2 linked regions of the Arthrobacter globiformis genome follow. The protein of the gene in region 1 binds, or shares a complex with, the protein of each later gene. Links are inferred from orthologs where the notes say so. Each region holds a gene or a part of one and is shown on either strand. Other genes may lie near its edges. The genes, in order: smc and QFZ23_RS08890.

What was found.
Region 2: the proteins of smc (region 1) and QFZ23_RS08890 are in contact, whole or in part, in a crystal structure (PDB 3ZGX), measured with the Bacillus subtilis proteins. The link is inferred for Arthrobacter globiformis from one-to-one orthologs.

Annotation. Positions count from the first base shown.
Region 1 is NZ_JAUSZX010000001.1:3,278,773-3,285,631, forward strand. The notes cover bases 1,970-6,098. They hold smc (chromosome segregation protein SMC), read right to left. Parts: upstream 5,755-6,098; coding sequence 2,170-5,754; downstream 1,970-2,169. Other genes in these bases: ftsY (signal recognition particle-docking protein FtsY), read right to left, coding at 1,970-2,066; mutM (bifunctional DNA-formamidopyrimidine glycosylase/DNA-(apurinic or apyrimidinic site) lyase), read right to left, coding at 5,876-6,098. In the rest of the region: QFZ23_RS15375 (MFS transporter), read left to right, coding at 1-788; more of ftsY, read right to left, coding at 849-1,969; more of mutM, read right to left, coding at 6,099-6,847; rnc (ribonuclease III), read right to left, coding at 6,854-6,859. UniProt on the Bacillus subtilis protein: Required for chromosome condensation and partitioning.
Region 2 is NZ_JAUSZX010000001.1:1,936,937-1,942,521, forward strand. What follows is about bases 1-2,855. They hold QFZ23_RS08890 (segregation and condensation protein A), read left to right. Parts: upstream 1-937; coding sequence 938-1,774; downstream 1,775-2,855. Other genes in these bases: QFZ23_RS08885 (ParA family protein), read left to right, coding at 33-932; scpB (SMC-Scp complex subunit ScpB), read left to right, coding at 1,774-2,403; QFZ23_RS08900 (pseudouridine synthase), read left to right, coding at 2,510-2,855. Outside these bases: more of QFZ23_RS08900, read left to right, coding at 2,856-3,748; QFZ23_RS08905 (prephenate dehydrogenase), read left to right, coding at 3,752-4,861; cmk ((d)CMP kinase), read left to right, coding at 4,861-5,574. UniProt on the Bacillus subtilis protein: Participates in chromosomal partition during cell division. May act via the formation of a condensin-like complex containing Smc and ScpB that pull DNA away from mid-cell into both cell halves.

The sequences.
Region 1 (6,859 bases):
CGTACGCGTCCGCGTTCCTGATCGGCAACGTCTGCGGGCCGATCGTGGGTGGCCTGCTGGCCGGCTTCGGCCTGCGTATCCCTTTCCTGGCCTACGCCGGCGCCCTCGTCCTTGCGGCTCTGGTGGTGCAGACGCAGCTCAGCCATGTTCCCGGTTCAGCCCGCGGCCAGGAAGCGGGCGCGCCCGCCATGAAACTCGGCGAGGCCTTCCGCGACAGCGCCTACCGGGCAGCCATGCTCTCCAGCTTCGCCAACGGCTGGGCGACGTTCGGCGTGCGCATGGCCACGGTGCCGCTGTTTGCCGTCACGGCCCTCGGCTCCGGGCCCGAGGCGGCCGGCTGGGCGCTGGCGGTCTTCGCTGCCGGGAACGCCCTGGCCCTGACCGTTTCGGGCAGGCTGGCGGACACTCTGGGCAGGAAGCCTATGATGGTGGCCGGCCTCGTGGTCACCGGCGCGGCGACGGCCGGGATTGGCCTGACGCAAGGGCTGGGGTGGTTCCTGGCTGCATCGATGCTGGCGGGAGTGGGAGCGGGAATGCTCAATCCGGCGCAGCAGGCCGCGGTTGCCGATGTGATCGGCCGCGAACGTTCGGGCGGCCCCGTGCTGGCGGCCTACCAGATGACGTCCGACATCGGTGCCATCCTCGGGCCGGTGCTCGTCGGTTTGCTGGCGGACCGGCTGGGCTACAGCTGGGCATTCGCAGCGACAGGCGCCGTGCTGCTGGCTGCTGCCCTGGGCTGGGTGGCAGCGCGGGAGACGGTGCAGCGCCAGCCTGACCCAACTGTGTAGCAGCAGGGGGCGTTCCCATGGCTGGGAACGCCCCCTGCTGCTACCTACTTGGGATGGGGATTAGTTCAGGAGGGCGTCGACAAAAGCCTCTGTCTCGAACGGTGCGAGGTCGTCCGCGCCTTCGCCGAGGCCGATGAGCTTGACCGGCACGCCGAGGCTCTTCTGGATGGCGACGACGATGCCACCCTTCGCTGTTCCGTCCAGCTTGGTCAGCACGATGCCGGTGATGTTGACAACCTCGGCGAAGACCCGCGCCTGGTTGAGCCCGTTCTGGCCGGTGGTGGCATCCAGCACCAGGAGGACCTCGTCCACCTCCGCCAGCTTTTCCACGACGCGCTTGACCTTGCCGAGCTCGTCCATCAGGCCGACCTTGTTCTGCAGTCGGCCGGCGGTGTCGATCATGACGACGTCGACTTCCTGCTCGATGCCGGCCTTCACGGCCTCGTAGGCCACGGACGCCGGGTCCGCGCCGTCGATGTCGGATTTCACGGTGGGAACCCCCACTCGCTGTCCCCAGGTTGCCAGCTGCTCGGCGGCGGCTGCGCGGAAGGTGTCGGCAGCGCCGAGCAGGACGTCCTTGTCCTCCGCAACGAGGACGCGGGCCAGCTTTCCGACGGTGGTGGTCTTGCCTACTCCGTTGACGCCAACCACCATCATGACGGCAGGCCTGTCCGCGTGCCGTTCAATCCGCAGGCTCCGGTCCATGGACGGGTCCACGATCTTGATGAGCTCTTCCCGGAGCAGTGCCTTGACGTGCTCGGGGTCGCGCGTGCCCAGGACCTTGACGCGTTCGCGGAGCGAGTCCACCAGCTGCATGGTGGGTTCAGTGCCAAGGTCGGCCAGGAGCAGGGTCTCCTCCACCTCATCCCAGACGTTCTCATCGATCTTGTCGCTGGAGAGCAGTGCCAGTAGGCCCTTGCCGAGCACGTTGTTGGACTTGACCAGGCGCTCCCGGAGGCGGGTGAGCCGGCCGGCCACGGGCAGCGGCGTCTCCACCTGAATGGTTTCCAGGCCGGCCGCGTCATCCGGGACGTCGGCTTCCAGCCCTTCAAGGTCGACGGCGTCCGGAACCTTGCTCTCGGCAGGCGCGGCAGGGGCAGCCGGGCGGTCCTCAAGGAGCGTGCCTCCGCCCGCGAGCGGCTCAACGGGGTCGTTGGCGTCCCGGGTGCCGGGGTACTGGTTGCCGGATTTCCGGGCCTTCATCAGCACCGGGACCAGCCCGCCGATAACTACCAGGGCAGCAAGAATGGGCAGAAGAATGGGGATGATGTCATTCACACCCCTAGCTTCTCACAAGCCACAGGCGCTTCTCACGAGCACAGTCGCTTCTCACAAGCCGCAGCGGCACGGACGGCCACGGCCGCCCCGTCCTGGACGTCCCCTAGACGTCCGCTCCCAGCCGCTGGCTGATAACGGTGGACACGCCGTCGCCCCGCATGGTCACGCCGTAGAGCGCGTCGGCCACCTCCATGGTCCGCTTCTGGTGGGTGATCACGATCAGCTGGCTGGATTCCCGGAGCTCTTCGAAAATCGTAATGAGCCGGCCGAGGTTGGTGTCATCAAGGGCGGCTTCGACCTCGTCCATAACGTAGAACGGCGAGGGCCGGGCCTTGAAGATGGCCACGAGCAGGGCCACCGCGGTGAGCGACCGCTCGCCGCCGGACAGCAGGGACAGCCGCTTGATTTTCTTGCCGGCGGGCCGGGCTTCGACCTCGATGCCTGTGGTGAGCATGTCCGTGGGGTCGGTCAGCACCAGTCTGCCCTCGCCGCCGGGGAAGAGCCGGCCGAAGACCCGCACGAACTGGGCCGAGGTGTCCGCGAAGGCCTCCGAGAAGACTTTCTGCACGCGGTCATCCACTTCCTTGATGATGTCCAGCAGGTCCTTGCGGCTGGCCTTGAGGTCCTCCAGCTGGGTGCTGAGGAACTGGTGGCGTTCCTCCAGCGCGGCGAACTCCTCCAGCGCCAGGGGGTTGACCTTGCCCAGCGATGACAGGTCGCGTTCGGCCTTGCGGAGCCGCTTTTCCTGTTCCTCCCGAACGAACGGCACGCCCTCCACCACTGGCTGGCCCTCGGCATCGACCGGCGCCCGCAGCGCGGCCCACTTGTCCTTGGAAGCGGCAGCGGCCACGGGCACCGGCTGGTCCGGCCCGTAGTCGGCCACGAGCTGGTCTGCGGTGAGTCCCAGATCCTCCACCGACTTCGTTTCCAGCGCCTCGATCCGGAGCCGCTGCTGCGCGCGGGCCAGCTCATCGCGGTGCACCGAGTCAGTCAGTTCCGCCAGTTCGCGGGCCAGCGCGTCGTTGGCAGTGCGGATATCGGCCAGTTCCCGGTCCCGCTGCTCCCGGACTTGCTCGGCGTGGTCGCGCTCCCGGCTGGCCAGCTCAACGGAAACGTCGCTGAACCGGATCAGCTCCTCCGCCGTGGCCGAGACAGCTGCCGCCCGCTTGGCCTGGATCCTTCGACGCCGCGCCCGTTCGGCCGCCTGTTCTCGCGCCCGGCGTTCCGAGGCTGCCGCCCGTTCCAGCGAAGTGGCCCTGTTGCGGATGGCCGTGAGCTGTTCTTCCCGGCTGCGCAGGGACAGACGGGCTTCCATTTCGGCGGACCGCGCCTGCGATGCGGCCAGGGCCAGTGCGTCCCGCTGCTCCGTGGACGGTTCCTCCTCGGCGGGTGCGTCCTGTGCCGCCGCCAGCCGGGCGGTCACCGCCGTCAGCGCCTCCTGCTCGGTCACGATGTTTGCCTCTGCGCGGGCCAGTGACGCCGCCAGCCGTTCGCTTTCGCCGACGGCGCTGCGCAGGACCGAGTTGAGGTGGCCCAGCCGTTCGGCCACCGCTGCCAGCCGGGCATCCGATTCGTGCAGGCGCTCCAAGGCGGCGTCCGCCCGTTCCTGCGCCTCGGCGCGACGGGCCCCGGCGGCAGCCAGGGCAAAGCGGCACTGTTCCAGCCCGGCGGTGACGGCCGTCAGGCGGGACGCGGCGTCGTCGACGGCGGCCTGCACCTCAAGCAGTGAGGGCGCCTTCGCGGAACCGCCGGTGACGGTCCAAGCGGTGAACACATCGCCCGCGAGCGTCACGGCGGTAAGGTCGGGACGCTCGGCGACGAGGTCCGCCGCCGTGTCATGGTCCTCGACGACGGCGGTGGCTGCGAGCAGTGTTCGCACGGCCGCCGCCGTGGTACCGGAGGCCGTCACCAGGTCCACCGCCGGGCGGGCCCCGGCGGGCAGTGGACCGGCAGCGGGCCTTCCTGCGGGAGGCGCCGCGGCCTCGAGCAGCAGCGTGGCCCGGCCGGCGTCGTCCTCCCTGAGGAGGCGCACCAATTCCGCCGCAGTTCCGGCGTCCCGGACCACGATGGCGTCCGAAGCGCTGCCGAGGGCTGCCGCAACGGCTGCCTCATAGCCCGGCTCAACGCTCAGGGCCGCAGCCAGCGGACCGACGGTGCCAGCCACCCCGGCACCGAGGACATGTTCGGAGCCGTCCTTGCGGTTGAGACCCAGCTGCAGCGCCTCGTGCCGCGCCTTCAGCGCGTCCCGTTCGCGGATGGCGTCGCGTTCGGTGCTTTTCAGCAAATCGATCTCGGTGAGGATGCCGTCTAGGGCTGCGCAGGCGTCCTCGTATTCAGCATCAAGGGTTTCCTCGCCGTCCTCGACCCCCGCCACCTGCGATTCGAGCGCGGTGAATTCGGACTGGGCATGACGGCGGCGCTCAACGCCAGCGGCCAAGGATTCTCGCAGCCTGCCGACTTCGGCCTGGGCAGATTCCACCTTTGACCGCGCCGCCCCCACCTGCCCGGCCAGGCGTGCCAGGCCCTCACGCCGGTCGGCGGCGGCCCGCAGCGCGGCGGTGAGCCGCTTCTCCTCGGCCGCGGCGGCATCCTCGGCCGCTGACTTGGCGGCAGTGGCGGCCTCCAGCGCGGCTCGCCCTTCAAGGATGTCCTTTTCCAGGTCCGCCTGCTCACTGCGGACCCGTGCGGCTTGCCGCTCCAGCTGTTCCGGGTCCCGGCCCGGCTCCGGCGCCGGGTCTGCGGAGCCAAGCAGGCGGCAGCGTTCCTGGGCCAGGGATGCGAGCGAACGCAGGCGCTCCCGTCCGGCGGACAGCTGGTACCACGTGTCCCTGGCGGCGTTCAGCCGGGGGGTCGCCTCCGCAGCGAGCTGCTCCAGTGACGCCTGCCGCCGGCGGCCCTCCTCAAGCTGGGTTTCGACGACGGCGCGCCGCGCCTTGAGCGCAGACTCGTCGGCGATGTCCTGGGCAAGGGTGTTCTGGAGCTGGACAAGGTCATCGGCCAGCAGCCTGGCCCGGGCATCGCGGACCTCGAACTGGACGGTCTGCGCGCGCCGCGCCACCTCTGCCTGTTTGCCCAGCGGTGTGAGCTGTCGGCGGATTTCCCCGGTCAAGTCGCTGAGCCGCTGGAGGTTGGCCTGCATCGCCTCCAGCTTGCGGACGGTCTTTTCCTTGCGCCGCCGGTGTTTGAGGATGCCGGCGGCTTCTTCGATGAAGCCCCTGCGGTCCTCGGGAGTGGCGTGCAGGACCCGGTCCAGTTGCCCCTGTCCCACGATGACGTGCATTTCGCGGCCGAGTCCCGAGTCGGAGAGGAGTTCCTGGATGTCCAGGAGCCGGCAGGCTGAGCCGTTGATGGCGTACTCGGAACCGCCGGTCCGGAACAGCGTGCGGGAGATGGTGACTTCGCTGTATTCGATCGGCAGTGCGCCGTCGGTGTTGTCGATGGTGAGTGAGACGTGCGCGCGGCCCAGCGGGGGACGGCCGGACGTGCCGGCAAAAATGACGTCCTCCATCTTGCCACCGCGGAGGGTTTTGGCGCCCTGCTCCCCCATGACCCAGGCCAGGGCGTCCACCACGTTGGACTTGCCCGAGCCGTTGGGCCCGACAACTGCCGTGACGCCGGGCTCAAAGTCGAATGTCGTGGCCGACGCAAACGACTTGAAGCCCCTGACGGTCAGACTCTTGAGGTGCAAGGTTTTCAGATCTCCAAAGGTGGCGGCAGCGGGTGCTAATCCTCCACCAAATCTAGCGGCTAACGGGCCGGGATCCCCGGATTTAGGGCCTTCCGGGCCCTCCGAAGCAGGGTGGCAATTCTCACCAGCGGCCGTTGCGCGGCCGCGGCTGGCACACGGGGCAAGTGTAGGAGGAACGGTTCATGAACTGCTCGCGCTTCAGAATGCTGCGGATCCCCGCGGCCGCGCAGCGCCGGCACTCCTCCCCCTCCCTGCCGTAGGCGTTGAGGGACCGCTCAAAGTAACCGGACGCGCCATTGACGTTGACGTACAGCGAATCGAAGCTGGTGCCGCCGGCGGCCAAGGCATCGGTCATCACGTCGCGGGCAGCGGCGAGGACGCGCTCGGCGTCGGCCCGCCGGAGGGTGTCGGTGGGCCGCGCATAGTGCAGTTTGGCCCGCCACAGGGCCTCGTCGGCGTAGATGTTGCCGATCCCGGAGACGAGCCCCTGGTCCAGCAGTGCGCGTTTGAGCCCGGTCTTCCGCTTCCGGAGACGGCGGTAGAAAGTGTCAAAGGAAAAATGCGGATCCAGGGGGTCGCGCGCGATGTGCGAGGCTTCCTCGGCGATGACCGGCACCGGGTCCTCCGCGAGCCCGCCGGGCCCGCCGTCGTCCGTGGGAACGAGCGTGGTGACGAAGAGGCCGCCGAAGATCCGCTGGTCCACGAACCGCAGCTGCTCCGGCATGGTTCCCTCCGGGCTCAGCCGCAGGCGGATCTTTAGGTGCTTCTCGTCCGGAACGGAGCTGTCCTGCATCAGGAGCTGTCCGCTCATGCCGAGGTGGGCCATGAGCGCGACGCCCGGCAGCCCTGAACCGCTGGCATCTGTATCAGTGCGCGCCGCGCCGTCCTCCTGCAGCGGCATCCAGAGGAACTTGCCGCGGCGGACGACGTCGAGGACTTTGGCCCCCTCAAGGTTCCCGGCGAAATCATCGGGTCCCAGGGCATGCCGGCGCACAGACCTCGGGTCAACCACGTCGACGCCGGTGATGGTCCGGCCGCGCACCCAGTTGACCAGGCCGCGGCGGACCACCTCGACTTCGGGAAGTTCAGGCACGGGCGGTTAGCT
Region 2 (5,585 bases), 1.3 Mb from region 1 along the record:
AAATCACCGTCATCGAAAGTGTGGATTGATACGTGAGCAGCGAACAGGGTTCAGCAACTCTGGAAGGCACGGAACTCGACCTGGAAGACGCCGTCATGGGTCCCACCGGCCGCCCCCACCGCGATTTTCCGGAGCCCGCGCCGCTGTCCTCCCATGGACCGGCCCGCGTCATAGCCATGGTTAACCAGAAGGGCGGGGTGGGCAAGACCACCTCCACCATCAACCTTGCTGCAGCGCTGGCCGAATACGGCCGACGCGTGCTCCTGGTGGACTTCGACCCACAGGGCGCACTGTCCGCCGGGCTCGGCATCAACCCCCACGAACTCGACCTGACCGTCTACAACGTCCTGATGGACCGTAAGATCGACATCCACGAAGCCATCCACCAGACCGGCGTGGAGAACGTGGACCTGCTGCCGGCCAACATCGACCTATCCGCGGCCGAAGTCCAGCTGGTCAATGAGGTCGCCCGAGAGCAGGTCCTCGACCGTGCGCTGAAGAAGGTCGAGGACGAGTACGACGTCGTGCTCATCGACTGCCAGCCTTCCCTCGGCCTGCTCACGGTCAACGCCCTGACCGCGGCGCATGGTGTGATCATTCCGCTCATCTGCGAATTCTTTGCCCTGCGCGCGGTGGCCCTCCTGGTCGAAACCATCGACAAGGTCCAGGACCGCCTCAACCCGCGGCTGCAGGTGGACGGCGTGCTGGCCACGATGTACGACGCCCGCACGCTGCACAGCCGCGAGGTTATCAGCCGCCTGGTGGAAGCCTTCGGGGACAAGGTCTTCGAAACCGTCATCAAGCGCTCCATCAAGTTCGCCGACGCCACCGTGGCCGCCGAGCCCATCACGAGCTACGCCGGAAACCATGTGGGTGCCGATGCCTATCGCCGCCTCGCCAAGGAACTGATTTCGCGCGGCGGCGCGCCCTAGCCCGCATGACCGCAGAGCCGGCAACGCCCCCCGTCGAGGCCAGGCGGTCCGGCTTCGAAGTACGCCTGGCCAACTTCAGCGGGCCCTTCGACCTCCTGCTGGGGCTGATCTCCAAACACCAACTGGACATCACCGAGGTGGCGCTTGCCACGGTCACCGACGAGTTCATTCGGTACATTCGGAACCTCCAGGAGCTGGGGGAGGAGTGGGCCCTTGACGAGGCGAGTGAGTTCCTTGTCATCGCGGCCACGCTGCTGGACCTGAAGGCAGCGCGCTTGCTGCCCGCAGGCGAGGTGGAGGACGACGACGACATAGCCCTCCTCGAGGCACGTGACCTGCTCTTTGCCCGGCTGCTGCAGTACAAGGCCTTCAAGCGGGTCGCCGCGTTGATGGACGCCACACTGGAACTGGAGTCCCGGCGCTATCCACGGCAGGTCGCCCTCGAGGAACACTTCGCCGCGATGCTGCCGGAGCTCGTCTGGAAGCACACCCCCGAGCAGTTCGCGGCGCTGGCCGAGGCCGCGCTCAAGCCAAAGGCCCCGGCGCCGACGGAGGTCGGTGTGGCCCACCTGCACGGCGGCACGGTGAGCGTTCGCGAGCAGGCGGAGTTGATCGGCCTGCGGCTGCAGGACGGCCGGCCCCTGACATTCCGGGCATTGATAGCCGACGCCGAATCCACCCTGGTGGTGGTGGCGCGCTTCCTGGCGCTCCTGGAGCTGTTCAGGGACCAGGTGGTGGCCTTCGACCAGGTGGCGCCGCTTGGCGACCTGACCGTGCGCTGGACAGCGGCCGGCACCGGATGGACAGGGGAGCACCTGAGCGAGGAATACGAGGAGCAGTAATGACGGATCCAATTGCGGGCCGGGAACGCGCCGCGCTTGAGGCGGTACTGATGGTGCTGGACGAGCCCACCTCTGCCACCGACCTCGCGGCGGGGCTCAACCTGACGGTGGCCGCCGTCGAGGCTCTGCTGCTGGACCTGCAGCGCGACTATGACGGCTATACTGTTAAAGCCCCGGATATGGAAACTGGCAGTGATGGACCTGAGCATGAAGTCGCTTCCAGCCCCCGGGGTTTTGAATTGCGGAAGGTCGCCGGCGGCTGGCGCATCTACTCCCGGGCTGAATTCGCCGACGTCGTTGGTACTTTCGTCCTGGAAGGTCAGACAGCCAGGCTGACCCAGGCGGCGCTCGAGACACTCGCCGTCATCGCTTACCGGCAGCCGGTGTCCAGGGCAAGGGTGTCTGCAATTCGTGGAGTCAACGTTGACTCTGTTGTGCGGACGCTGACCCAGCGCGGGCTGATCGAGGATGCCGGAACAGATCCGGAATCGGGCGCTGTCCTGTACCGCACGACGTCGTATTTCCTTGAGCGCATGGGAATCGGCTCGGTGGCTGAGTTGCCTCAGCTTTCACCGCACCTTCCGGGGCTTGAAGGAATTGAAGAGTTCTACGACGCCGGAAGAATGTAGGCGGCACGCCTGCGAAGCAGTTTTTACCAGGGCAGATTTAATCTGCACGGCTGGCTAGTGTTGTCTTTGGACAACCTTTGCCGGTCAAAATCACAGAGGACGGGTCATGACACAGGCGGGACGCCAGGGTTCACCACGTAACAGCTCCGGACGTAAAGGTCCGGACAGCAACGCCGCGCGCGGCGCGGCACAAGGCCGCGGGGCAGTACAAAACCGGGGCGCGGGCGCCGGGAAGCGCGACTTCCCCAAGGGCGGTGACCGCCCCTTCGGCGACCGCACCTACAAGGCCAAGCCACGCGAGGAGCGGTTCGTCGATCCGGACGAGACGCCCGCCGGCCGCCGGCCCACAGGCGACTGGAAGCCGGGCGCCAAGGCCCCCGCGCCCAGGACTGGTGCACCCAAGGCCGGCGCACGCAAGGCCGCCGCTGCCCGGAAGCCCGGAGCGAACAAGGCCCCCGGCACGCCGGGAGCGCTGAAGCCCAAGTCGGGCGCCCCAAAGGCAGCGGGTTCGCGCGCCTTCGGCAGCGAACGCTTCGGCCAGAGCCTAGGTCCGGTACGCCGGCCATCCCGCACACGCGGTCCCCGCGCCGAGGTGCCGCAGTCGGAAGTCCACGACGCCGACGGCGTCCGCCTGCAGAAGGTCATGGCCTCCGCCGGCGTCGCCTCGCGCCGCGTCTGCGAAGAGATGATCGCCGAGGGCCGCGTGGAGGTCGACGGCAAGGTTGTCACCGAGCTCGGCGTCCGCGTCGACCCCAAGACCGCCGTCATCCACGTGGACGGCCTGCGCATCCAGCTCGATGACACGCTGGTCTACATGGTGTTCAACAAGCCCAAGGGCGTGGTGTCCACCATGGAGGACCCCGAAGGCCGGCCGTGCATCAGCGACTACGTCCGCAACAACCAGGGCGAACGGCTCTTCCACGTCGGACGCCTGGACGTCGCCACCGAAGGCCTGCTCCTGCTGACCAACGACGGCGAGCTGGCCAACCGGCTGACCCACCCGTCCTACGAGGTCCCCAAGACCTACCTGGTACAGGTCCGCGGACCGTTCCCGCAGGGCATCGGCGCGCAGCTCAAGGACGGCATCGAACTCGAGGACGGCTTTGCGTCGGTCGACTCCTTCCGGCTGGTCGACTCAACCCCCGGCCACGTGCTGATCGAGGTGGTGCTGCACTCCGGCAAGAACCGCATTGTCCGGCGCCTGTTCGACGCCGTCGGGTTCCCGGTGCTGCGCCTGGTGCGCGTCAAGGTCGGCCCCATCGGCCTGGGCGACCAGCGCCAGGGAAGCATCCGCAACCTCGGCAAGCAGGAAGTCGGCCACCTGCTGGCATCCGTGGGGCTGTAAGGGATGTCGGCTTTCCGTACGCACGGCCGGGGACACCTGAACGGCCCGGTCGTCGTTATTGGCACAGGCCTGCTCGGCACCAGCATCGGCCTCGGCCTGCGCGGCCGTGGCGTTGCCGTCTACCTGTCCGATCCCTCGCCCACCAACCAGGCGGTCGCCGTTGACATCGGCGCCGGCCTCCCGTTGGCCGCCATGGGGGACGAAAGTCCTGAACTCGTGGTTGTCGCATCGCCGCCGGACGTAACCGCGGACGTTGTGGACCGTGCGCTGGCAGACTATCCGGACGCCACCGTCGTCGACATCGCCAGCGTCAAGGCGGCGATCCTGCATGACCTGCGCAGCCGCGGCGCGGACCTCAGCCGTTACGTCGGTACCCATCCCATGGCCGGACGCGAGAAATCCGGGCCCGTCGCCGCCCGGGGCGAGCTCTTCACCTCCATGCCGTGGGTTGTCTGCCCCACCGAGGAATCCTCGGCCGGGGCGCTCCAGGCTGCGCGGGCGCTGGCCACCGACCTCGGTGCCCTGGTTTCGCAGTTCACGGCCGAAGAACATGACAGGGCCGTGGCCCTGGTGTCCCATCTGCCGCAGGTGATGTCCTCGCTGCTGGCGACCCGTCTGCAGGACACGCCGCTGCACGCCCTCTCCCTCGCGGGGAACGGGCTCCGCGACACCACCCGCATCGCAGCCAGCGACCCTACGCTGTGGGTCCAGATCCTAGGTGCGAATGCCGGCAAGGTGGTCGAGATCCTTTACGGTGTGCGTGAAGACCTCAACCGGCTGATCGGAACTCTGGAAGACCCCGCGGCCGCCGGAGCCCGTCTCGACCTGGCCCAGCTGATGAGCGAAGGCAACGCCGGGCAGGCACGGATTCCGGGTAAGCACGGCGGACCGCCGCAGGCATATTCCTGGCTCACTGTGCTCGTAGACGACCGGCCCGGCCAGATCGCCAGGCTGCTGACCGAAATCGGTGAGATTGGCGTCAACCTCGAAGATCTCCGCCTGGACCACTCCTCAGGGCAGAATGTGGGCATGGTGGAGATCTCCGTGCTGCCGAGCGCGCATGACCTCCTTGTAGAAGCACTAAGCGACCGTGGATGGCGGGTACTGCAGTAATGACACAGGAACTGACCGAAACTTTGCCTGCCCTCCGGCTGGGCCGCCCGCTCGTGGTGGCCATCGACGGGCCGTCCGGCTCCGGAAAGTCCAGCGTCAGCAAGGAAGTGGCCCGGCGCCTCAGCCTTGCCTATCTGGACACGGGCGCCATGTACCGGGCCCTCACCTGGTACTGCCTCGACCGCGGAACAGACCTCGCTGATGCCTCCGCCGTCGAGCTGGCTGCCGAGGAACTGCCGCTGGACATCAGCACCAGCCCGCACACCGAGTATGTGCGGGTCGACGGCACCGACGTTACCGACGCCATCAGGGAACCGGCCATCTCCTCGGCCGTCAGTGCCGTCGCCACCACGCTCGGTGCCCGGACGGAACTCATCCGCCGCCAGCGCGCCCTGATCGAAAAGCACAACCGCCGCATGGTGGTGGAGGGCCGGGACATCACCACCGTCGTCGCCCCCGCTGCCCAGGTCCGCATGCTTCTGACCGCCAGCGAGGAGGCGCGGCTCCGCCGCCGCGGCATCCAGCTCGGCGGAACGCAAAGCGCCGAGCAGCTGGCTGCCCAGGTGACCCAGCGGGACGCGAAGGACTCCACGGTGGTGAACTTCACCCAGGCGGCGGACGGCGTGGTGACACTGGATTCGTCGGAACTGGATTTCGAGGAAACCGTGTCCGCCGCGCTGCGCATCGTCACCAAGGTCATCAACCATGAGTGATTCCGCCAGGA